DNA from 4 places in the Paenibacillus anseongensis genome. Region 2 is predicted to be linked to each of the others. Evidence: riboswitches for the same ligand, from Rfam matches in the RefSeq annotation. Region 2 holds a riboswitch; each other region holds the start of a gene.

Evidence for each region. A riboswitch is a leader RNA that binds a small molecule or an ion and turns the genes downstream of it on or off. The one in region 2 is predicted to bind cyclic di-AMP.
Region 1: linked by a shared signal. The riboswitch ahead of GON05_RS30150 (ubiquitin-like domain-containing protein) and the one ahead of GON05_RS14125 (CAP domain-containing protein) in region 2 are both predicted to bind cyclic di-AMP.
Region 3: linked by a shared signal. The riboswitch ahead of GON05_RS28715 (APC family permease) and the one ahead of GON05_RS14125 (CAP domain-containing protein) in region 2 are both predicted to bind cyclic di-AMP.
Region 4: linked by a shared signal. The riboswitch ahead of GON05_RS05830 (C40 family peptidase) and the one ahead of GON05_RS14125 (CAP domain-containing protein) in region 2 are both predicted to bind cyclic di-AMP.

The regions. Positions count from the first base shown of each region.
Region 1 is NZ_WSEM01000032.1:57,145-63,182, reverse strand. Features, by position in the region: gene GON05_RS30160 (ABC transporter permease) at 1-668, opposite strand, end outside; gene GON05_RS30155 (ABC transporter ATP-binding protein) at 665-1,408, opposite strand; cyclic di-AMP (ydaO/yuaA leader) riboswitch at 1,691-1,884, shown strand; gene GON05_RS30150 (ubiquitin-like domain-containing protein) at 2,175-3,314, shown strand; gene rnmV (ribonuclease M5) at 3,431-3,973, shown strand; gene rsmA (16S rRNA (adenine(1518)-N(6)/adenine(1519)-N(6))-dimethyltransferase RsmA) at 4,042-4,950, shown strand; gene yabG (sporulation peptidase YabG) at 5,006-5,878, shown strand.
Region 2 is NZ_WSEM01000012.1:360,157-366,194, reverse strand. Features, by position in the region: gene GON05_RS14145 (extracellular solute-binding protein) at 1-1,515, shown strand, start outside; gene GON05_RS14140 (hypothetical protein) at 1,592-1,768, opposite strand; gene GON05_RS14135 (ATP-dependent DNA ligase) at 1,951-2,796, shown strand; gene GON05_RS14130 (alpha/beta-type small acid-soluble spore protein) at 2,850-3,083, opposite strand; cyclic di-AMP (ydaO/yuaA leader) riboswitch at 3,263-3,398, shown strand; gene GON05_RS14125 (CAP domain-containing protein) at 3,406-4,098, shown strand; gene GON05_RS14120 (GerAB/ArcD/ProY family transporter) at 4,163-5,239, opposite strand; gene GON05_RS14115 (hypothetical protein) at 5,255-5,482, opposite strand; gene GON05_RS14110 (Ger(x)C family spore germination protein) at 5,479-6,038, opposite strand, start outside.
Region 3 is NZ_WSEM01000030.1:3,655-9,692, reverse strand. Features, by position in the region: gene GON05_RS28735 (ATP-binding cassette domain-containing protein) at 1-64, shown strand, start outside; gene GON05_RS28730 (EcsC family protein) at 198-980, shown strand; gene GON05_RS28725 (hypothetical protein) at 1,296-1,448, opposite strand; gene GON05_RS28720 (NAD(P)/FAD-dependent oxidoreductase) at 1,749-2,978, shown strand; cyclic di-AMP (ydaO/yuaA leader) riboswitch at 3,164-3,324, shown strand; gene GON05_RS28715 (APC family permease) at 3,422-5,257, shown strand; gene GON05_RS28710 (YqkE family protein) at 5,314-5,574, shown strand; gene GON05_RS28705 (polysaccharide deacetylase family protein) at 5,652-6,038, shown strand, end outside.
Region 4 is NZ_WSEM01000006.1:24,243-30,280, forward strand. Features, by position in the region: gene GON05_RS05820 (M1 family metallopeptidase) at 1-534, shown strand, start outside; gene GON05_RS05825 (hypothetical protein) at 592-1,410, shown strand; cyclic di-AMP (ydaO/yuaA leader) riboswitch at 1,579-1,717, shown strand; gene GON05_RS05830 (C40 family peptidase) at 1,721-2,194, shown strand; guanidine-I (ykkC/yxkD leader) riboswitch at 2,325-2,427, shown strand; gene sugE (quaternary ammonium compound efflux SMR transporter SugE) at 2,521-2,841, shown strand; gene GON05_RS05840 (class I SAM-dependent methyltransferase) at 2,878-3,771, opposite strand; gene GON05_RS05845 (hypothetical protein) at 3,970-4,545, shown strand; gene GON05_RS05850 (hypothetical protein) at 4,699-5,655, opposite strand; gene GON05_RS05855 (ABC transporter permease subunit) at 5,652-6,038, opposite strand, start outside.

The sequences.
Region 1 (6,038 bases), on a different contig from region 2:
TAATCCCATCCGATGTAGTATTTGGATACGTAATGCGTAGCTGTTAACCAAGCCAGTGTAAGTACAAGAGCGGCTCCGCTTGCCCATAGAACGCTTGTCAGAAATTGCAGAGATATCAGGACGGCTGTTGCCAGCCAGCGGAAGCTAACAGAAACCCTTCTTGCCCGCTCATGAGTGAATCGGCTTTCTTGCCAGCTCGCCAATAAATGGCCTACCTTCATTAATAGAAGCAAGGCAAGCATCCATAAGAAATGCTGCTCATCGCGACCAAGGCAGTGATGATACAAGGGCCATAGGACGACCCATGCCAGAAATGTCCAGAAGGCTTGCAGCACTAAGCTGTACATGAATCCGCCGCGGAAGTAAGGACCCATCTGATGTTCAACGCGCAGCAGAAACATACGGTCTGCACTTCTGGCTAGAGTGCGAATGGGGCTTGAGGCTAACAAAGGTACCAGCAGCAAAAGGACGATCCACAGATAAGGATAATCTGTCGGAAGGCGCTGTAGTATTTTTGCATAATAATAGGAAGAAAGGATGACAAGAAATAGCAGGAAGCCAAAAAAATTGCTGCGCGCTGCATATTGCAGGTAACCCATGGATTCCTTCATATAATGTTCAAATCTCTTCTGCCATAGGGCACGGGTATCCATGTCCATCGCCTTCATACCAATTCTCCTTTTACAAGCTTATAAAAGATGTCGTCCAATGACGCTTGCTGGAGTCCTGTCTGCTGACGTAATTCGACTAAATCGCCTTGGGCGACCATATGTCCTTTGTGCAGGACGACATAGTTATCGCAATATTTTTCAATCGTAGACAAAATATGCGAGGATATGAGAAATGACGCGCCGCGCCGCTTCATTTTGACCATCAACTCCAGCAATGAGCGTATGGCTAGCGGATCGAGCCCGAGAAAAGGCTCATCAATGATGTAGAGAGAAGGTTCGATCAGGAATGCGTTCATGATCATGACCTTTTGCTTCATCCCTTTGGATAAATGGCTTGCAAAAGAGTTGAGCTTGTCCTGCATGTGGAACTGCTCGAGCAGCGCTTGTGAGCGGGAGAGATAGTCATCCTTCGTTAAGCCGTAAGCCATGGCGGTTAACTCCAGATGCTCACGAATTGTAAGCTCTTCATATAGCTCTGGACTTTCAGGCACATAAGCGTAAGTGGCACGGTAAGGCAGTGGATCTTCGGCCAGCGTCAAACCGTTAATTTTTATAGAACCCCTTTGTGGTTGAAGCAGTCCAAGGATGTTCTTGATGGTCGTACTTTTTCCTGCGCCGTTCAAACCAATTAATCCCATCATTTCACCTTGACGGATAGAAAATGTGAGGTCGTGAAGAACAGGTTTATTTGGTAAATATCCCCCGAATAAAGCGTCAACTTGTAATATGGGACCCATCTCAGTGCCTCCCTAAATAGCTAATTATTGGAATTTAGATACGTGTTTCATACCTGATAATTATAAACAAATTTAGTTTCGAAGCCTAGTTTAAGAGTGAAAACACGAAGAAACTTAGTATTCGTACGTTATAATGAGTTAAATGTAGATAAAAGGTGGTTTTATTTTAAAAATAAGCTATTTTTAATCGATTTAGCCCTTTTTAGTAGGTGTTAATCCCTTTACAGGCAGAGATTAACAGCGTAATATACTTTTCATAATAACTTAATAACCAATTTGCCATTTTTCCATTCGCTGAGTTCCAATTATGGGAACGGGGGAACCACTGTTAACTTATAAAGCGGTATCGCTGACGAAGTAAACAGAGTGAGTAACAGGGGTGAATCTTGGACGTTGAACGAAAGTTTACGTCTGAGTAGGGCGACTCTCACGTCCGAATCCGTCAGCTAACCTCGTAAGCGTAAGAGAGGTAACGATTGTCGTGCGTGCTATTTGTGTATTTTTACTATGCAAACTAAGCCAGCGAGAAGAGTCCTCTTCTTGCTGGCTTTTTGTCCCCATAAGGACCTTTAACTGTTTCGGACGACTAATCGTAACCCGGAATTCATAGGATGATGAATAGCAAAGCGGGGTGGGACGACCAGAACGCAGCTGTTTCCAAACAACTGCTGATGGACGACACGTTAAGTTAAATTAAAAACCTTAGTCGCGTCAAATTTAATCATGCTGTAACCTGGCGGCGAGGCTTTGAAGGAGGACCGAAGAAGTGGGCAGTATCTCTTTTAGCGAGACCCATGTAAAACGATCATCCAGCATGTCCTTCGCATTGCGATGGAAGCATGAAAACTTGCGTTTGATTTTAAGCCTGGCTATAATCTCAATCGCAATGACTTTCATGTTTTTGGTGTTGTTGTACGGTACGGCTACCAAGAGCGTATCCGTGGTTGTGAATGGACAAGAAACCGTTGTGCATACGAAGCAATGGGTCCTGCAACGCCTACTGGATGAACAAGCCATAACGATTGGTGAACACGATGAAATATCTGCAGACCCTACGGCTACAATCAAGGGCGGGGACAAATTCGTCATCGAACACGCTTCTCCAATTCAATTGACTGCTGATGGAAAGACCACCACTGTTTACACAACTGCAAGAACGGTTGAAAGTGCATTGCAACGTTTACATATTGCACTTGGGGAGCACGATAAGCTGACTCCCGAACCGACAGCCTCTTTGGGATCAGGCGATGAAATCAAAATCGTCCGTGTGAAAAAAGAGACGGAAGAAGTAACAGAGCCGATTGCATTCGACACGGAAAAGAAAAATGATGCATCGTTGCTTAAGGGTAAAGAGCAGGTCGTTCAAGAAGGTAAAGAGGGCGTACTTCTGAAAAAGAAAGAGAAGACTTACGAAGATGGCGTATTAGTTGCAGAAGCTGTTGTAGGTCAAGAAGTACAGGAACAAAGCGTTAAAAAAGTTGTGTCCGTTGGCACGAAAAATCCCGTTGTCGTTCTATCGGCATCATCCCCTAGTGTGGATGAGGTCTCTAAGAATGGTGTGACATTCGGGTATAAACAAATCCTCAAGAACGTGAAGCTCACGGCTTATTCAGCGGGAGCGGATTCGACAGGGAAAGCCGAAGGGACTCCTGGGTATGGGAAGACCTATACAGGAACGACAGTTACTGAGGGCAGAACGATTGCGGTAGATCCGAAAGTTATCCCACTGGGATGGTGGGTTTACATTGAGGGCGTTGGTTTCCGACGTGCTGAAGATATTGGCAGCGGTGTGAAAGGCCAAATGATCGACGTCTACTTTGAAGATCATGGCTACGCCAATAAATTCGGAACGAAACAAGGGTATACGGTCTATGTCGTAGGACCGAAAAAGCCGTCTGAAAATTAACGTGTAAACGTCTGTTTCAGCGGGAACAATGTCAATATACGTTGCCAGGCAAGCAGCCTGGGCGAAAGAAGAGGGAATCCCTCTTCTTTTTCTGCGTACTGGGAAGGGAATCGATTATGATTAAAGAAGTCATCGTCGTTGAAGGCAAGGACGATACGGCCGCTATTCGCCGAGCCGTCGAGGCGGATACGATAGAGACAGGCGGCTCAGCCATCGGGCAAGCCGTATTGAAGCGCATAGCCCTCGCGCAGCAGCGCAGAGGCGTCATTATATTTACGGATCCGGATCACGCAGGTGAACGGATACGGAAGATTGTGGCAGCCAAGGTGCCGGGCTGCAAGCATGCCTTCATCACGCAGGCGCAGGCCGAGTATAAGGGCGACATTGGCGTCGAGAACGCAGCGCCGGAGATTGTCCGTGAGGCGCTCCAGAACCTGCGGACAGAGTACGACGGGGCTGTCTCGCAGCTTACGATGGAGGATCTCATAGCAGCAGGGTTGATCGTTCATCCGGAAGCAGCTTCCCGGAGGCTCGTCGTTGGCAATGCCCTTGGCATCGGCTACTGCAATGGCAAACAATTTTATAAGCGATGTGCGATGTTCCAGATCTCGCGTGAGGAATTTGAGGCAGCCTTGGAGCATCTGGAACCGAAGATATAGGGAAAGTGAAGTAAGGTGCGAGAGTGGAATTCAGAATTCAGAACCTATAGATAAATGAGGGCTACATAATGACTATACCCGGCAATGAAGTGATTGTAACAGCGGAAGATGTTGCAACACCCAGTAAAACGAAACAAATTATAAAAAAGCACAATCTTGTGCTCAAAAAGAGTCTGGGCCAGAACTTCCTGATCGACCAGAACATCCTGGGCAAGATCGTTTCGGCTGCGGAGCTTGGGCCTAACAAGGGCGCATTGGAAGTCGGCCCTGGCATCGGGGCGCTCACCCAGCAGCTGGCCAAGCTCGCAGGGCGCGTCTTGGCCGTGGAGATCGATCAGCGTCTCCTGCCTATTCTAGGCGAGACGCTGGAGCCTTATCCCCATGCGAGTGTCGTGCATGGCGATATTTTGAAGACGGACCTGCCGGAGTTGTTCCGGCAGCATTTTGACGGGCTGGATGGCGTCAGTGTTGTCGCCAATCTGCCCTACTACATCACGACGCCGATCATTATGAAGCTTCTCGAAGAGAAGCTTCCCTTGGAGAACATCGTCGTGATGATCCAAAAAGAGGTGGCCGACCGCATGGCGGCTCGCCCGGGCACCAAAGATTACGGCAGCCTCAGCATTGCCGTACAGTTTCACTGCGAGCCTGAGCTTGTCACGATCGTGCCGCGTACCGTCTTTGTGCCGCAGCCGAACGTTGACTCTGCCGTCATCCGGCTGCGTGTGCGCAAAACCCCGCCGGTCGAAGTGGCGGACGTGGACTTCTTCTTCGCTGTCGTCCAGGCGTCCTTCGTCCAGCGGCGCAAAACCTTGTACAACAACCTCGCTGCGAGGTTCTTTACAAAAGAAAACAAATCGGAGCTGGAAACTCTGCTCCATAGCATCAACATCGAGCCTTCGCGCCGTGGCGAAACGCTCAGCATGGACGAATTCGCGCGCTTGTCGACTGCGCTTCGCGCGCACGGCTGTAAATAACCCGCACCAAATGCCCAGCCCCGCCATAGGATAACCCATGGAGGGGATTTGTGCGATGAGGCAAGGTGATTTTGTAACCCGTAAATCCTATGGCGGCGACGTCATGTTTAAGATTGAACGTATCGATCAACTGAAGGCAGTCCTACGCGGCGTCGATTACCGATTGCTTGCGGACGCGCCTCTAGTGGATTTAACATTGAAGAACCTGACAGAGTCGATGGACCACCCCAGGTCGAGTTCGCCTGAATTTCGCGAGTCATTGCGAAGGCTGGCGGTTGCGCAAGTGCAGCTCCAGGAGAAAAACCAACTCTCGGTTGCCCATACGCAGAAAGTGAACGCGGGATATTTTGAAGTCCCGGGTAAAGTGCTGCATTTAGACGGAGATCCGACTTATCTACGCAAGTGCATGCAGCTCTATGGTGAACTTCGTGTGCCCGCTGAGGGCTTCTATGTTCCCGAGCCCCAGATGGCCGACGCACTCCACCGGCTGCTTCCGCAAATTAAGCCGGATATTGTCGTCATCACAGGGCATGACGGAATACTTAAGCATCGCAAAGCAGCTGGGCCAGGCGGGTTGTCCAGTTATAAGAACTCGCAGAACTTCGTGAACGCGGTTCAAATAGCGCGGCAGTATGAGCGCAATCGCGATGCGATGATTATCGTGGCCGGCGCTTGCCAGTCACATTTTGAGGCTTTGCTTCGAGCTGGAGCCAATTTCGCCAGCTCGCCGGCTCGCATTCTCATCCACGCGCTGGATCCGCTGTGTATCGCCGCAAAGCTATCCTATACATCCGTGAAGGATACGATTTCGATGTTGGATATTATGGATTTGACGGTGACGGGACTTGATGGCTTAGGTGGTGTAGAGACACGAGGGAGCTACCGAATGGGTGTTCCCGGCATTCAACATACAGATGAGCATGCGTAAATCTTTGCTCAGTACATGATTTTCTTTTAAGGACACTTGTCTGATACTTCTCTTTTCCGAGAGGGTAGCAGGGGAGTGTTCTTTTTTTATTGGAAAAGTGTGAATAATTTGCGAACTTTGGAGACAACCTGTACAATGGGGAATTCAGAAATTAGGCGAA
Region 2 (6,038 bases):
GGAATGAGAAAAAGCGGTTTGGCTGCAATGGGAATGATGGTTGGCGCTGCTGCGCTGCTGGCCGGTTGTGGAAACGAAGCGAGTCCAGCTGCAGGAGGGAATGCGGGTACTAGCAGTGCTCCCGTAAGCAAAGAGCCCTTGAAGTTAAGTGTCATGACACTCATGTATGCAGAGCCGCCCAAAGCGGACAGTGAAGTGCAAAAGCAGATTGAAGCTTATACGAACACGAAATTGGACATCTCCTGGGTCCCCAACTCTTCCTACAAAGAAAAGGTTAATGTCACGATTGCTTCCGGCGAGCTTCCCAAGGCGCTGCTTGTGCAGAACAACAAGGATTCGAACATTTTGAGCGCGGTGCGTGCCGGCGTGTTCTGGGAAGTAGGTCCTTACCTCAAGGACTATCCGAATCTGTCTAAAATGAACCCGGCTGTTTTTGACAATATCAAAGTGGATGGCAAAATTTACGGCTTATTTCGTGCCCGCGATTTGTCCACTTATGGGGTTATTTTCCGCAGCGACTGGTTGAAAAACGTAGGCTTAAGCGCACCGAAAACGCTTGATGATTTATATAACGTTTTTAAAGCGTTTACACTGAATGATCCGGACAAAAACGGCAAAGCGGACACCGTTGGTTTGACGGAAGAGAAAACGATGGATGGTTTTGGCGTCATCGCCTCCATTATGGGGGCTCCGAATTCCTGGGAAGTGAAGGATGGCAAATTAAGTCCTGATTTTCTAGCGCCAGAGTATTTCGAAGCGATGAAATTTTATAAAAAGCTTTACGACGAGAAGCTCATCAAGCAGGACTTCCCTGTTCTGAATAATCAACAGAAGAAAGACGATATCAACCAGGGCAAAGCTGGAGCGGTAATCTCGAATATGATTGACGGAGCAGGTTATCAGGCATCGCTATCCAAAACGTTCCCTGGCTCGGATGTGGACGTCGTCTCCCGGATCACAGGGCCCAAAGGCGAGAGATTGCCGGGCGGCGTAGGCTATAACAGTGTATTTATGTTCCCGAAATCAAGTGTGAAAACCGAGGCGGAATTGAAACAGATTCTAGGCTTCTTTGATAAAATTTCCGATCAGAAGATGCTGGATTTGCTGGGCTGGGGCATCGAGGGCAAACACTATAAGATCGAAGACGGTAAGCCGGTATTTTATGATCAAAAGCTGCAGGACACCGAAGTAGGCTCCAGTTATCTACAGCTTCAAGTCGCGAAGTATACGGCGAAAACGACGGGGAAAGAAACGCCTCTGATGGAGAAGTACGGCAAAATGATCAAAGAAAACGAGGCCATCGCGGTCAATAACCCGACGAATCCGCTCGTTTCCGAAACCCAAACGACCAAAGGCAGCGAGTTGAAGCCGATTATTGACGACGCCCGCACGAAGTATATCCTAGGCAAAATCGATGAGGCAGGCTGGAAGCAAGCGATCGAGCAGTGGAGAAAAGCCGGCGGCGATAAAGTTATTGAGGAGTTCAGCGCGCAATACGCGAAGAGCGGCAAGTAAGATTGTAAAATAGCAGAGGCGCCCATGAAGGTAGAGAAATTCTACTTTCGTGGACGCCTCTTATGCGTATGGCAGTTCAATTCCATCCTTTAGCAACAATGGGTTTCTTCTTCGTCTTTTTGAATAATCTATAAAATAAGCCGAGTTCTTTTTTCCGTTTGAGAGTGAGTTTGATCCCTTCCAGCAGCAGCATTGATCTAAGTTCGTCGCGACGGTTTAACGTATGCAGTCTTTTGATAAATAGCTTGTCCATGCGAACATCCCTCCCATTCATCTACCTCCATTATAAACGGAATCTGCGAATTTGATTGTCGCTTTGTAGAGAGGGATTGCACTTGTTTTGTCGAAAATGGAGCGGGTAGGCCTCGATTTCCTTCAAGTCCCTATAGGCAGATGAATCACAGTGCAGTATTATCTAACGTAGGGTGATATCATATGTTCATTTCTCCTATGCTTTTGCAAGACGCCAAAGATAATAGACCTTATAACAGTAAACATCATGTGGCAGAACTGAAGTTAGACGGTTTCAGGTGCATTCTTTCTAATTTAGACAAACTCTATGTATATACGAAAGACAATCAATTGGTAACGCATAAATTTCCTGAGTTGTTCCAATGCCCGATTCACGAGGGAACGATCCTTGACGGTGAATTGGTTATTTTGGATGATCAAGGTAAACCGGACTATGAAGCGATGTCAGCCAGATTTTTAAACCCGACAGACTTATCACCTGTTGTATTTTTTGCATTTGATATTTTAAAATACAAGGGAATTGATGTCACTGAATTACCCTTGCTTAAACGCAAGGAGCTGTTGGAGCAAGCTTTCATCGAGAATGACAGGTACAAAAGGGTGAAGGTTTACGAGGGTAAAGCAGTGGATTATTTTGAGAAAATCCGGCAGGATGGGCTTGAGGGTATCATTTTGAAGTCGAAAAAAGAACATTTCAAGTACGAGAGCAACAAACGCTCCAGGCAATGGCAAAAAGTGATTAACTGGACTTATGCAGATGTCTATATTTCTGGTTACAGGAAAAATAACTTTGCTTTGCTGGCGTCCATTGATTCAGCAAATGGTTTGAAGATTCCGGTTGGGGTGATTGAGACCGGGGTAACGCCTCAACATCAGAAGGCGCTGGATGGCGTGAAGCACCGATTAGTCTACAAAGAGGACAATCATTTTGCTTATATGGAACCGCGGCTAATGGCCAAAATCAAGACGAAAAACTGGACGAGAAACGGAAGGCTTCGTTCGCCGGTTTTCATGGAATTTGTGATGTAAAAAAAGACTGGATCACCAAGGAGGAAGTGGTGGTGCAGTCTTTTCTTTGTTCATTACATGCGTCTAAAATTACCTGTGCTGTTGCCGCTTAGCTGTTGCTCAGCGATTTGAATCAATCTTCTCGTAATGTGTCCGCCGATTGCGCCGGTATCGCGAGTAGCCATGTAGCCGTAATACCCGTCCTGAGGAATCTGAATACCTAGTTCCTGAGCGACCTCATATTTCATTTGCTCAAGAGCTGATTTTGCTTGTTGCACAAGTAATGTATTGCTTCTACTGCTAGCCATCTGGATTCACTCCTTTATTTGGTGTATGAGTATTTTGTGGAAGTTATGGTTTTTTATTCATGGTGCTGGAAAATTTTTTTGCAGCGCGATGATTGCGCTTTCATAAAGCGTTGGAAAATTTTGCGGCATGTTTTCGGAAAAACCCCGTGTTACAATCGGAAAGATCGATTATGGATCAAAAACTTAGAAGGCCGAAGCTTCTTAGAAAGCACGGGGGACCCATTCTTTGGGGTGAAGTCGCTATGTAAGCGACCGGGTGATTACTCTTTGACCCGAATCCGACAGCTAACCTCGCAGGCCGCAAAAAGGAGAGATTTCTATGTTGAAACGTTATAAGCAGCTAGTCGTAACCGGTGCTATTGGTCTGAGCGTCCTTATGAGTTCCAGCGCAGCTATGGCGGCATCCGCCACGTACACGGTGTCAGACAACGATACCATGTGGTTGATCTCCCAGAAGTATGGCGTGAGTCTCACTTCGCTGATTCAGGCTAACCCTCAGGTTGCCAACCCGAACGTGATTTGGTCTGGGATGACGTTGAACCTTCCTGGCAGCACATGGACAAGCGGCGGCTCTCAAACACCAGCCCCGTCAGCGCCAACTCCATCAACACCAGCAGTTCCGTCAACACCAGATACACCTACGCAATCCGCTTTTGCCAGCCAAGTCGTTACATTAGTTAATCAGGAACGGGTAAAAGCTGGGCTTCAAGCGCTAACCAGTGATAACGCCCTTACAGCTATGGCGTTGGATAAAGCCAAAGATATGTACAACAACGACTATTTTGATCATACGTCGCCGACTTACGGGTCGCCTTTTGATATGATGAACACTTATGGCATTCCTTATTCCTATGCAGGTGAGAACATTGCCAAAGGACAACCTACACCAGAGGCGGTCATGGAAGCATGGATGAACAGTACGGGTCACCGTGAAAATATTTTGAACCCTAATTACACGAAAATTGGGGTCGCCTATTATAACGGAGAATGGGTGCAGGAATTCATCAGCAACTAATGCTCTATAGCGAATTTCAAACAAACAGCCCTTGTGATTTCCCAGGTGGGATTTCGCAAGGGCTTTATTTATATTTCAACTTCGCTATCCCCCACATCAAGAGTGGCAGAATGATCCCATGGATGGGCAATAAATAAGGAATCGCGATTTTTTGTGGAAATACCACGGAACTATCGATAAAGTCCCGAGGAATCAAGGTAAGCAGAGCGATAACCGGTGCTACGAACCAAATCATACGTCGCCATTTTTTAAGACCGAAACTTTGAGCTGTTCCATATGTGCAAACAAAAAAGTAGAGAGAAACTTTAGTGAACACACTAATAATCCAGATGGCGATAACAAAGGAATCGAGGTTTTGAAAAAAGTCGAAATAGGAAATATATCGGATCAGATTAAAGTAAGGATAGGTTTGGCCCGAAGCGGAGATGTGTCCAAATACCGAAAGGATTAAGAAAGTCGAAATGCTTGTTAAGAGACCTGCAGCAGCCACCCCGAGTATGGCCGGTTTCATCCCATCTTGAGGCTTTGCAAGAAAGCCCATAATGACGAACAGAAGGATGCAATCTCCAAGAAATGTTGAGGTCGGCAGCGCACCTTTTAGGATAGTCATCGCACCGGTATCCACATAGAAGGGAAGGATATTGTTGATATGTATATTTTTTAGGCTCAGCAAGAGAGGAATAGCAATCCCGAGCAAGGTTAAAGGCCCTAAAATTTCGCAGCATCTCGCTATAACTTCTAAGCCCGAGAAAGTTACATAGATCGCTACGAGGAGCATGCCTAGCATCGGGACAAGGATCGGCGTTTTGGGAAGAATAGTCGCAACGATGAACTCTGCGTATTGCCTTATGATAATCGCAAGCACGCTGTACCAGTAGATGAAATACAACACCATAACCGTATAGCCGATGTATCGACCAAATAATTTTTTTGAAAACTCTACGATGGTTTGCCTTGGATGATAGATACTCAATCGTGAGCAAACATAAGCGATCCCTGCACCTATTCCGGTTGCGCAAACGGTTGAAAGCCAAGCGTCTTGCTTCGCAGTTTGGATAGATGGATTTATGGTCAGTAAAATGGTCATTCCCAGCTGCATGGTCAATATCATCCAGAATAATTGTTTCCCGCCAATCTGCATGTCCGTGAGGCTCCTTTAATGATCTAAGAGTTTACCGAGAGGGTAGAAAATGTAATTTACCAGCTGCGTCGGACCCGGCATACTCGGATTCATGACTAAAACGATCGCTAGCATCCAGCATAAGGCTAAAATAGAGAGATAAGCCGCTTTGTCTTTGGTCGGTCTGTTTTTCAAGCGAAACCACTGAAAGAATGTGATGATCAAGCACGCGGCCATGCATAGGGGAATGTCTTTGGATGTCATTGGATATACTCCTCTTCCTTATCATTTTCCTCTTGGGATCGAGAAGACTTGATGCTGGAAAGCCCAGGACGCAGCATTCTGGCATCCGATTGTACAGTAACTTCGACGTTCGGGAAGATCTCGTTCCAAAGTTTTTGGTTTTGACGCCATTCCTTAGGGTACGCTCGGTGGAATTCCCCAGCGAAATCAAAAATGTCGGCTTTGAAACCTTGCTGAACCTTTCGCAAAGCAACTGCGACACGCTCTTCAATGTCATCATTCATAGCGGCTTCCACGCGTTTAACAGCTTGCTGATCGGAGGCGAGATCAAGTGAAGTAGTATTTTGCAGGGCATCATCTTCCGTATGAATCCAGACGTTCATGCGCCACTTGCCGTTTTCGATGATTGGCTGCAGTTTCGTCTCGCTTTTCAAAAGTCGAAGGGAGACATGGCCGGAGACACCTTCCGGCGTCACAGTAACGACGGCTGTTTTGATCTCGTCCCTGAGCCAGAGCAGGCCGCGGGTGGTTGGATCGTCAATGGTTCCAACCATCTTATCGTCTTTGAATACGGCCG
Region 3 (6,038 bases), on a different contig from region 2:
GGATACGCTGATCGTCATTTGGAGTGTAGTTGTTTTTGGCGTGCTGATCGTTATGCGTGACTAATAGGAGGGAGGGCAGCTCAATTTGGAAGAGCTGCTCTTTTTGTGCTCTGCGGCTGTAGGTGGAGGGGGAATCTTGAGGATGCAAACCCCGTATACTATACTTTAACTAAGAACCTCGACCGGCGGTGACAAGCATGAAATTTTCTGATTACACCCTCTATGAGCAGCAAATGCTGCGTAAAGTGAAGCTCTGGGAAATACGCCAACAGAAGACCCCGAATTTGCTCGAAAGAACCTCGAAAACCGTCTCCACAAACATCAATAAGCTCATCCCGGAAAAGGTGCACAAAACGATCACGGCCACTGTCAAGGGGATGTTTCAGACGACATTGTTCGGGATGAATTATATCCCTCAGAACGACCCGCTTGTAGGCGCTTCTCTGGCTGAAAGTGATGCTAAAGCTGAGGAATTGCTGTCACTTTATAAAAAGATTGCCGCTGCCGAGGGAGCAGGTACGGGAGCGGGTGGGATTCTGCTCGGCTTGGCGGACTTCCCGATTCTCATCGGGATCAAGCTGAAATTTCTGTTCGAGCTTGCGCACGCCTATGGCTATTCCACGAAGGACTATAGAGAGCGCTTGTTCATTTTGTATGTGTTTCAAATCGCGTTCTCCAGTCCGGCGAAAAAGCCTGCTCTACTAGACACGATCAAAAATTGGCACAAGATCGCAAGCGGCTTTCCGCCTTCTGATGCCTATATGAATCAAGTGGATTGGCAGCAGCTGCAGCAGGAATATCGGGACACCATTGATTTCCGTAAAATGCTTCAGCTTGTCCCCGGCATTGGAGCTGTCGTAGGCGCATGGGCGAATTTTGGCTTGCTGGAAGAGTTGGGCGTGGCGGGCATGAACAGCTTTCGCTTGCGCCGTTTAGAGGATAAAGCCAGGTTGGAGGCTGAGGGTAAGGGTGAGCAGTGAACGGGTGGATTCCCGTTGGAGAAAATCCAATGGAAGTGCCAATTTCCACGTTAAAATGCTGATTTGGTTGGACGAAATCCAATGCATAGGGGGAAATTGGCGTCCTGTGGGCTGATTTTGGTGTGCCTCGTTGGATTTTATCCAACGGAGCGCGGGAATCCGGCCTCATAAAGGCGTTCCCATTGGAATTCATCCAATGAGAAGGGGCAAGGCTTCGCGCGCCCACGGCCCAACGTCCTGGACCTGCATAGCGTGCACCCGCCGCGCGATCCAGCTCCCTTAGTCCCGCCTCGCGCTCTCGCCATACGTTCCGGATCACCCCCAGCCCCGCGCACTGATGCCCCCGCGCCCGCCACCACCGCAATCCAGCGCCCTAAGTGCCGCATAGCGCCTACCCGCCGCGCGATCCAGCTCCCTTAGTCCCGCATCTCGCCCCCACCACGGCGCTACAACGCTCTGTTTCCGCATAGCGTGCCTCCGCCGCGCGATCGAGCTCCCTTAATCCCGCCCCGCGCTCTTGCCCTACGTCCCGCATCGCTCCCACGCAGATATGCCACTCCACACCCCGCAGCCCTTTTTGACCAAGCTAGGCAATGTTCCAGTGATTTTTAAGAAAGAGGCACATATACTAATGATGAGCCAAACCATGTGTACGCCCTGAATGACTATGTGATTTTTTTCACATGACAACCTGTGAATGGTTTGGTCGATCTTTTTCACCAACGATGGTAGAGAAAAAAGTTGATGTAATCGGAGGAGAGGATTCGGATGAGTAAACCGAAGGTGGTTATTCTGGGAGCGGGGTACGGTGGGCTTGTAACGGCAATAAGGCTGCAGAAGCTGATCAAAGCAGATGAAGTGGCGGTCACACTGGTGAACAAACACGACTATCACTACATGACGACACATCTGCATATGCCGGCAGCTGGCACGGATCATCATGAAAATGCGCGTGTAGACATTAAGGATCTGATCGATGAGCGGAAAATTCATTTCATCAAAGCGACGGTTCAACAGATTGTACCTGAGGAAAAAAAGGTGGTCCTGTCGGACGAAGTCCTCACCTACGATTATTTGGTCGTGGGGCTTGGGAGTGAGACGGAAACCTTTGGTATTCCGGGATTGCGCGAGTATGCGATGACAATTAACAGCATTAACAGTGTTCGCTTCATTCGTCAGCATACACAGTATATGTTCGCTAAATATAAATTGGATTCCAAGCATCAAGAATATTTGACAATCGTTGTTGGTGGCGCAGGTTTCACAGGCACGGAGTTTGTTGGAGAGTTGGCGGACCGGATTCCTGATCTTTGCCAAATGTTTGACGTCGATCCTTCCTTGGTTCAGATCATCAATATCGAAGCATCGCCTACTGCTTTGCCGCCCGGACTGCCGAATGATCTCGTGGAATACGGCATGGACGTGATGCGCCGTAAAGGGGTTCAATATAAATTGTCTACCGCCATCAAGGCATGCGAGCCCGGCGGCGTACTGCTAGGAGACGGCCAATTCATTCCTGCCGGCACGGTTATTTGGTCGGGAGGTGTCCGTGGGAATTCCTTGCTGCAAGATGCGGGCTTCCACGTCCAACGCGGCAGAGTCAAAGTGGATGACTACTTGCGTTCGTTGCAGTTTCCCGATGTTTTTATTACGGGAGATTGCTCGATTGTCATGAGCCCGGAAGGCACGCCATACCCCGCCAATGCCCAAATCGCAGTCCAACAAGGTTATAATACAGCAAAAAATTTGCTCTATTCACTGACTGGAAAACCATTACGACCTTTCGCCTACGATTACAAAGGCACGGTCGCCTCGCTGGGTCGCGGAGAAGCGATTGGCATCCTAAAGGTCAAAAAAGTGAAAGGCAGGCTGGCCGCATTCCTCAAAAAAATAATCGATGCCCGCTATTTATTTCTCATTGGCGGTATCCCACTCATCTTCAAAAAGATGATTTTCAAGCAAAAACAAGCCACTAGAAAGCGTCATGTGAGAAATTAATTTTGCTAAAACACCCTAAAATCTAATGAATCAGACAATAAGCTAGTAAAACAGAGATACTGAAAGGATTACACCATTGTAAGCGGATTATCAAATGAATGCGGGGAGGGAATAATCTTTTTTAAGATTATTCTCTCCTTTACTATGAGCCAATAAGAGAGTAGTATCAACTCGTACGTTAACAGTTGAATATTTCGCTTAATTTTCTTATCAGAAAAGCGGGGGAACCATAGGTTTCAACGGGGTGAGTAAGGTGTGTTTTGTCGCATGCGGCAGCTACCTTTAGGGCAGATTTCTCGCAGCCCGAACCCGTCAGCTAACCTCGTAAGCGGTCGTGAGAAAGGAGAACATGTGGCTAAGCACAAGGTCTATCCTTGTGTTTTTTTGCGCCTAAAAAAGGGAAATCAAGCTGAAAACTAGGTTATTTGGAGGAATTTCACAGCATGACAAGTGACTCATTGAAAAAGATTGTATTCGGCAAACCGCTGAAATCAGCGGAGCTGGAATCTGAGAAAATGCAGGTATGGAAGGCTCTGCCCATCCTGTCATCAGATGCCCTGTCTTCGGTAGCCTATGGCACGGAGCAAATTTTGCTAGAGCTTGCAACTGTTGGGGTTGCTGCTTTTGCGTTCTCATTGCCGATTGCAATCTCGATTATTGCTTTAATCATGCTTCTTGTTTTAAGTTATCGCCAAGTGATCGAGGCCTATCCAATGGGCGGCGGAGCTTACATGGTGGCCAAGGAAAATTTGGGCATGATGTCGGGAAGGCTCACTGGGGTTTCACTGCTGATTGATTACACGTTAACCGTTGCCGTTTCGATTTCGGCAGGCGTGCAGGCGATAACGTCGGCTTTCCCAGTTACGGTGCCTTACATTGTCCCCATAGCCTTAGTGCTGGTCTGGTTGATGGTTTGGCTGAATTTGCGGGGTACTTCTGAATCCGGAACGGTGTTCGCGATTCCAACGTACTTTTTTATCCTGTGTATCTTGCTGCTGATCGGCAAAGGGATCTTCGATATGCTGACAGGATCCATGAATATGCATGAATTCCAAGTTGTTCCCAGCTCGATGACGAGTTCATTGACTTTGTTTGTAATTCTAAAAGCTTTTTCATCAGGCTGCTCGGCCGTGACAGGGATCGAGGCGATTTCCGATGCGGTGCCGCATTTCCGTACGCCATCTGTCAAGAATGCCAAGAAAACCTTGGCTTCGCTCGGTACGTTACTGGCGATTGTCTTCGGGGGCGTCACCTTGCTGAGCTTGGGTTATGGAATTGCACCTGACCCGCATGGGCACACTTCGGTCTTGTCGATGGTTACGGAGCAGGCGTTTGGCCGTGGCGCCATGTATTATGCCACACAGATTGGCACCATGCTGATTCTGGTATTGGCTGCGAATACGAGCTTCAACGGATTTCCGATCTTGGCGTCCATTATGGCCCAGGATAAAAACTTCCCGCGCATGTTCTCGTACCGGGGAGACCGGTTGTCGTTTCACTACGGAATCGTAACGTTAGGTGTTTTGGCAAGTATTTTGCTCGTCATTTTCAAAGGAAAAACCGATGCACTTATTCCACTTTATGCAATTGGCGTCTTTTTATCTTTTACCCTGGCCCAAAGCGGTTTGGTCCGCAAATGGTTCAGAGAACGTCCAGCCGGCTGGATCGGCAAGTTCGTTATTAATGGGTTAGGGGGAATCGTTTCCCTTGCCGTTCTTATTATTTTCTGTATCACCAAATTTAGCGAAGGCGCTTGGATTGTTATTATTGTGACGCCGCTATTGCTTTGGGGAATAACCAAAATCAGCAATCACTATGATGATGTAGCCAAACAACTGCGCATTGATATCACGCAAGAACGGGTATGCGTTAAGGAACCTGTGATCATTGTACCTGTAGCGGGTATTCATCGCGTAGTGGCGCAGTCTTTGAACTATGCCAAATCGTTATCTCCCAATGTCATTGCCTTCTACGTCTCGTTTTCGGATGAGGATGAAGAAGCGATGCAGGAGAAGTGGGATAAGTGGGATCCGGGTGTTCGGCTTGTTGTGTTCAAATCCCGTTACCGGACTATTTTGAAGCCGCTGGCTGAGTTTATTGAAAGAGTCGATACCCATGTTTCGGAAAAGCAATCGATCATGGTGATCCTGCCCCAGTTCATGCCGAAAAAATGGTGGCACCGCTTGCTCCACAACCAGTCTGCCGCACGTATTCGCTCGAAGCTGCAAGCCGATAAAGATATCGTCGTTGCGACGGTGCCCTATCATTTGCATGAGTAGAAGTGTACAATAAAGGGGTATACCGGATGTAGAAATGGAACAGAGGTGAACCCTTTATGGCAAAAAAGAAATGGTCAAACACAACCGCTGAACCTAGCGCGCAAGATAAACCTGCGACACTCAAAGATTTGCTGAGCCCTGATATCGTAGCCGGGCTGAAAGCACAGGCGGATGCGATGAAAGCTGAGGAACAGGCTCGTAAAGATGCTGCCAGAGCTGAAGCAGAGGCTGCGCGCAAGGCGGAGGAGAAGCGGCTGGAGAATGACTTTGGCCACCTGCTCGAGAAGAGCAAGCTGGATTGGAGAAAACACAAATGAGGAAGCGCTTGGTGTGCTTCCTTTTTCTTTCGAGTGCGTTGATAACGCTTACAGGTTGTGGGGTGGAGAGAGGGTCGATGAAGCTTGCAAACGAAGCGGCTGTGTCGGAAAGGCCGGATTCTGTTGCATCTGCAACGCCGGTTGTGCAAGGCACCGTCACTCCAGTTCCCTCTTCGAAAGTGATGCCGACAGACATATCAGCACCAACAGACGCACCGCTCTCACCTGCCAAGTCGCCTTCGCTTGCCCAGACCTTAGTGGAACGGTACCATAAGGCAGTTCCGACAAAGTGGGGCGAGAACATCCCTGGCGTGCGGACACATCTTGTGACGCAGGATAAGGTGATCGCCCTGACCTTTGATGCTTGCGGCGGCAAAGAAGGCAGCGGTTACGATGAGAAGTTGGTCGATTATTTGATCAAGGAGCAAATTCCAGCGACCTTGTTTGTTAATGCGAGATGGCTT
Region 4 (6,038 bases), on a different contig from region 2:
ATCGAGAAACAGGTCGGCACCAAAAACATGGATCGTATCATGCGGACTTATTTTCAAAAATGGCAATTCAAACATCCCTCCACCAAGGACTTTCAAAATGTGGTCGAGGATATAACCAAAACGAAGTGGGACGACTTCTTCAATGAATATGTCTACGGCTCAATGATGGTTGACTATTCGGTTGAAAGCATTCATGTGAAAGCCACTGGCAGCAAAGGAACCGGCCCTTACGAGAGCACGATCCTCATCTCCAAGCGCGGCGGCAATTCACCTGAAGTGCCGATTCAGTTCCATTTCGCCGACGGTACGATGCTCGACAAAACATGGGACGGCAAAGAGAGCAGCATTGAGTACAAATTAACCCACACGACGCCTATAGACTGGGTTCGTATCGATCCGAACTACTCGCTCATTCTGGAGAACAAACACATTAATAACTTTATGCAAGCAGAAGTGGACACCAAGTGGAAACTCCGCCTGAATCTCGGCATTATTCAATTCCTGCAAGCTATTTTCGGGTGGGTGGCCTGGTAGGCGCCCACTCTACAAGGCAAGTTTGCCTTCAGAAAACAACGCTTAGGAGGGACACCGGTGACAACCTATCTCAAATCCGGCTTCAGGGCGGCGCTACGGCAACCCTTCGCTACGATTGTCTTGTTCATCTACCAAATGTGCTGGGGGATGCTTCTATATAAGCTTGTACAAGGGGTGTTAGTGCCCCTCATGCACCGGTTTCCCGGCGGCGACCAGCCGAAGCAAGCACTCCAGCTTTTTCTGGCCGAAAGTCAGTTTCAGTTATTCAAAACGGATCTTAGCCATTCTTACTTGTGGTGGCTGGCCGGCCTGCTCCTGGCGCGCATGTTCCTTACCCCGATGCTGAACGGCGGTGTCTATTATTCGCTCACCCATTCCGATCAAAATGCCGGCTATCGCTTCGTTCGAGGCATCAAGGAGCTCACGCTCCCCTTCTTCGCCGTGTATTTGATTCGAATCGCTTTGTCTCTGCTGCCGCTCATCTGGGTGCTGCCCAAAGCGCAGAAGGTGTTCGCTCACAGCACATCTTATGAACAAGCTTCCCTCGATTTACTGCCTTGGCTGCTTGGAATGCTGGTGTACGGCTTTCTGCTGCATCTGCTCTTCATGTATGTGCAGTTCGCCATCGCGGCACGTCTCGGTATAGTCTCCACGGTTCTAACGTTCATGCGGTACTCTTTTCCGATTATTGGCCTCTCTCTGATACTTTTGCTGAGCTCGGGACTTTTGGCAGGGATCACGGTAACAACGACCTATATCTGGGCAGGTCTGGTAGCGCTAATCATTTATCAACTTTTCCCGCTCTTCCATATTTTCATGCAAATGTGGTCCATTACGTCGCAATTCCAGCTTCTTTCCGCCAAATTAAGCCGTTAAAAAGCAATAAATAAAACCATAAATGGTTTAGATTTGTTCAATCCCCTTGCAAAAGGGGATTTTTTTGTCTGTAAAGCGAACCTTTACACATTTTTTCAGACCCAATTGCACGAAAAAGGAGGAATTTCGATGTTTATGACGAATTTAAGAGACTAGCATTAAAAAACCAAATATTTCATGCCGAATTCCTCATTTCTTGGGGAAACGGGGGAACCATACCGGGTGAATTGATCTTGCAAGACAGGGATCATAGGGAACCTTCAACCGAACCCTCCAGCTAACCTCGTAGGCACCGGAAGGAGACAAGCAGTTGAAAAAGGTTGTTGCTCTTCTTTTTAGTCTTGTTTTGTTTTTGAGTGTAGCTTTAGGGAGTGTGTCTGCGTCAGAATCCACATTGGACTCAACGGTTGACGAATTGATGGGAGTACCGTACCGCGATGCGGGAACGACAACAAGAGGCTTTGATTGCTCTGGTTTCACCGCGTACGTATTCAACAAATTCGGCATTGACCTTCCTCATAGTTCAGCAGCTCAAAATAAAGAGGGCTACTGGATCGACAAAAGTGATCTTCGCAAAGGTGATCTTGTGTTCTTCGACACAGGGGGCAAAGGCATTTCTCACGTTGGTATCTACTTGGGTAACGGTGAATTTATTCATTCCGCATCCAATGAAGGTATCGTGAAAAACAAGCTAAGCGAATCTTATTATGCGAAAAGATACGTATCCGCTAGACGTGTTCTGTGGGATGATATCTACAATCAACTAACTGCTGAATCCAAGTAATTTTCTTGTTTCATCATGAATAAAGCCCAGACAAGCGTTAGCTCGAATGAGCCGCTTCTCAGGGCTTTTATTCATTTCTTGTGGCTATTTTGTAACTTGACATAGCGTGTAAGCCGTCCTATAATTACGGCATCATGTTTCTAGGGTTCCGTGGTGCTGCAGCGCCAGTCTGGTCCGAGAGAAAACACACAGCGAATACGCTGTGATCACGGAGGGGAAAAAGCCCGGGAGTCTTATCGCAACAGCGATACTGCTTCCAGGCTTTTTCTTTTTGCCGCGGTCAGATAGGCATCTTCGCATATTCTTTCTTAAGGAGTGATTCACAGATGGCATGGCTTTACTTGGTCATTGCAGGTGTTTTTGAAGTAGTTTGGGCAATCTCACTAAAGTTCTCCAACGGTTTTACACGGCTGGTTCCGTCCAGCATCACCATTGTCGGTATGATCATCAGTTTTTATTTTCTGGCGGTAGCTACAAAAACTCTTCCCATCGGCACAGCTTACGCGGCTTGGACGGGAATTGGCGCTGTAGGCGCAATTATCATCGGCACCCTATTTCTGAACGAGCCCGTTAGTTTACTGCGTATCCTATTCATGATCCTCATTCTGGTCGGTGTTCTCGGCCTTAAATTCACATCCGGACATTAAGCCAAGCGCTTCCTTCTTTACTATGGTCGATGATTCCTAAGCCACGATGTAGCTAACATACCAGAAGGAGCTGCCGACAAATATTCGCAGGTGCTCCGACAGCGGCTTAAAGATTTCATTCAACTCTTCGTACGAATAGTAGTTTTTAATAATTTCATGCTTGGAGCCATCGGCCAGCTCCCTTCTTTTGTACGTATCTTCGCTATGTTCACTCGTAATCAGCTCGCCGCCTCTTCCCGGGACATACACATTATCCGCAATGAACACGCGGGCTCCCCGACCAAGCCGCTCGTGAAATCCTTGCAGGAACGAATCCAGTCGATTTTTCGGGATATGCGAAAACCAGAAGTTGGCGAGTCCATAGTCAAAATCCCCTTGTACTTCCGAAAGCCGGTAAGCGTCCCCTTCGACGAAAGAGGTATTATGCAGCGGCCAAGATTTAGCTGCAGCAATTTGCAGCACCTCCGGTCGAACGTCCACCCCAACGATGTGTTTGGCTGTCTCCGCCATGAACTGCGTCCAATATCCCGTACCGCAAGCCACCTCCAGGACACGGCTCCCAGCGACCTGCTTCTTCACGATATCCGCCAGCATCGCAAGCTCTTGCTGATAGTCCGCATCTTCGCGGGCATAAATCCGTTCATATTCAGCTGCTCGCGCGCCGTAGTAATCCTGCATGCCTTCTTTCTCTTCATTTAAAAGCCGCTGCCTATCCTTCACCTCGTGAACGATCCGCTGTTTAGCTGCCAATAAGTCGGCGAAAATAGCTCCGCCGTGCGAAGCATAATTCGCGAGAAGACCATGCGTCGCCATCACAATAAGCTGTGTCATCGACAAGCCAGTTTCCTCAGCCATGCGCTCCAGATCGGTCTTCACCTTTTCAGGCAAGTAGACGGAAAGTCTTTTGGTCTTATCATTTTTATCGTCCATGGGGAGATTCCTCCTTTGCATTTTTATTATTTTAACATATATTATGTGTCATTAAAACACATTAATTGTACTTTTCATACTATAAAGGGAATTTAGGCTGCATGAAAAAGGCAACACTAGCCACACACCCTCGCAAATCCCTCTAGTAAACATAGAATACAAAGCAAGTATATTCATATGTTGATAGGAGATGGAGAAATGATTCCCAAACAACGAATGGCTGGAAAACCGAGCAAAATTATTCGGCTCCCCAAGAGCGCAGGCCTGCCAAGAAGCAAAGCCATGCTGCTGTACCGCACACAGCTTAGAAAGTATCATAAACCCGGTTCGGGTCGCTTTCTAAGCCAACGCACGGTTTCGATCGGCACCGACAACTCGTGGTTTAATGCGCAAATCATTCCTCGCGACCCTGCGTGGGTGCCTGTTACTAATGCCAACTACGTTTGGTATTCCGGCAACTTGAACAGTGAGAATGCGATCATTTCGACACGTTTCACGCTTTCTGAACGTAGAGCCATTCTCGGCGCTTCTCTCTTCCTATCTGTCGACAATTATGCCGTTGTCATCATCAACGGCGTGCCGCTCCTCTTTGACGGACCGCAGAATACGCCTTCCTTCTACAATCCGGGGCGCACTTTCGACATTCGCCGATTTGTAAGGCGCGGACGCAATGATGTCGTCATCATCGCCTTTAACCTTGGCGGGCAGCGCACCGCGGAAAACCCTGCCGGCGTTGCCGCCAGGCTCGATTTTCGACTCAGCAACTTGCAGTAAAAGATCATCTGCATACAAGGACAACCGACTTCGTCGTCCTGCTAGGACGAGCGCGTTTGTCAAGGTAGATGCGAAGCTAAAGTATAAAACTTATACTTTCTTATCTACTGAAAAGGCCGGGCCTCCATCCTTAGATGGAACCCGACCTTTTTTTTACATGAACTGTCGTTCGTTCCCGTAACGGCGCTTCAATTGACTCAAGAAGAACTGGAGCGAGAGGAATAACAAGGCAAAGCTGGTTCCTACGCTCAAAATAATCCAAGGATGCAGCCTAATATATCTGGAGCCGTACGCGATAAGGGACAACCATTCGCCCGATGTCGTAATGGTAATGGAGTAGCCGGCGTCGCTGTCGCCAATTGTTTCCGTACCGCCAAGTACGATATTAAAGACGGCCAATTGCCCCAGCAGGAAGAGCACTTGCATGAATTCGCTAAGGAACATGAACGTCATTTCATTCCTCATACAGGGGATTAAATGCCGGACCGTGCGATGAAAAACAGAGCCTCCCATTAAACGCGAAGCTTCAATAAATAATTTATCATTAAAATAACGCGTCCGTTCAGCGATCTGATGCGCTAGGGGAAATACGCCGATGAATGTGACGAGAATGACAAAGGTGGCGGAGAAAAGCATCTTGTAGTGCGCGTCCGCTTTCGCCCACTGATCGAGCCTCAGCCCGAAATACATCCCGGCTAATGGCGGGAATAAAAATACAAACGCAGGCACGGAAGCCACTACCCACTGCATGGCTTTTAGAACACCCCACCCTCGGCCGGTGGTCCCGCTCCACAATCCCCAAGGCAGCGCGATAACAAAACGAAGCAGCGTTAGAACTAAAGTCGTCCCCAGCGTATACTTCAAACCGTTAAGCAGCAGGCTCAACATGTCAAAGCCCCGGTGATCCGTCCCCAACAAGAACGTGCTGTTCGGTGAAAACGGCGGAATGTTGTAGCGTGTTTTCCCATCTTGTTGATACTGAATCATGTTGATTTTGTCCTCCGGCGCGATGCCGTGCGGCTTCAACCATGTACCAAATATCGCAACAAGAAGAATAAGCACAATAAGAGCAATAGAGAGATAGAATGCGATAGATGAACGTTTGATCATTGTGAGGCGACCTCCCCTGTGCGAACGACAAACTTTTTACGCAGCAAGGCATACAGCACGTGAAAAGCCATCGCGAGCAGCACGAGCATCATGCAAATGACGGACATCGATGTGACGCTTTGCATGGCAGGCGAGGTAATGAAGCCGCCCAGGCCGAAAATGCCGCAGATCGCCTCCGCAACCGCCATACTCGCCAGTGCTAGCGTCGTCGCCTTCGGCAGAATCGAGAGCAAGTCGAGCATGACGTTGCGCAATACATGAGAGATCAGCACCTCACCGCGGGTCAATCCTTTGGCTTGTGCGGTAACGACATAATCCTGACCCAGCTCCCTCGCAATCGCGACCCGCATTGTACCGTAAATCGTAACCGATGGGATTAGCGC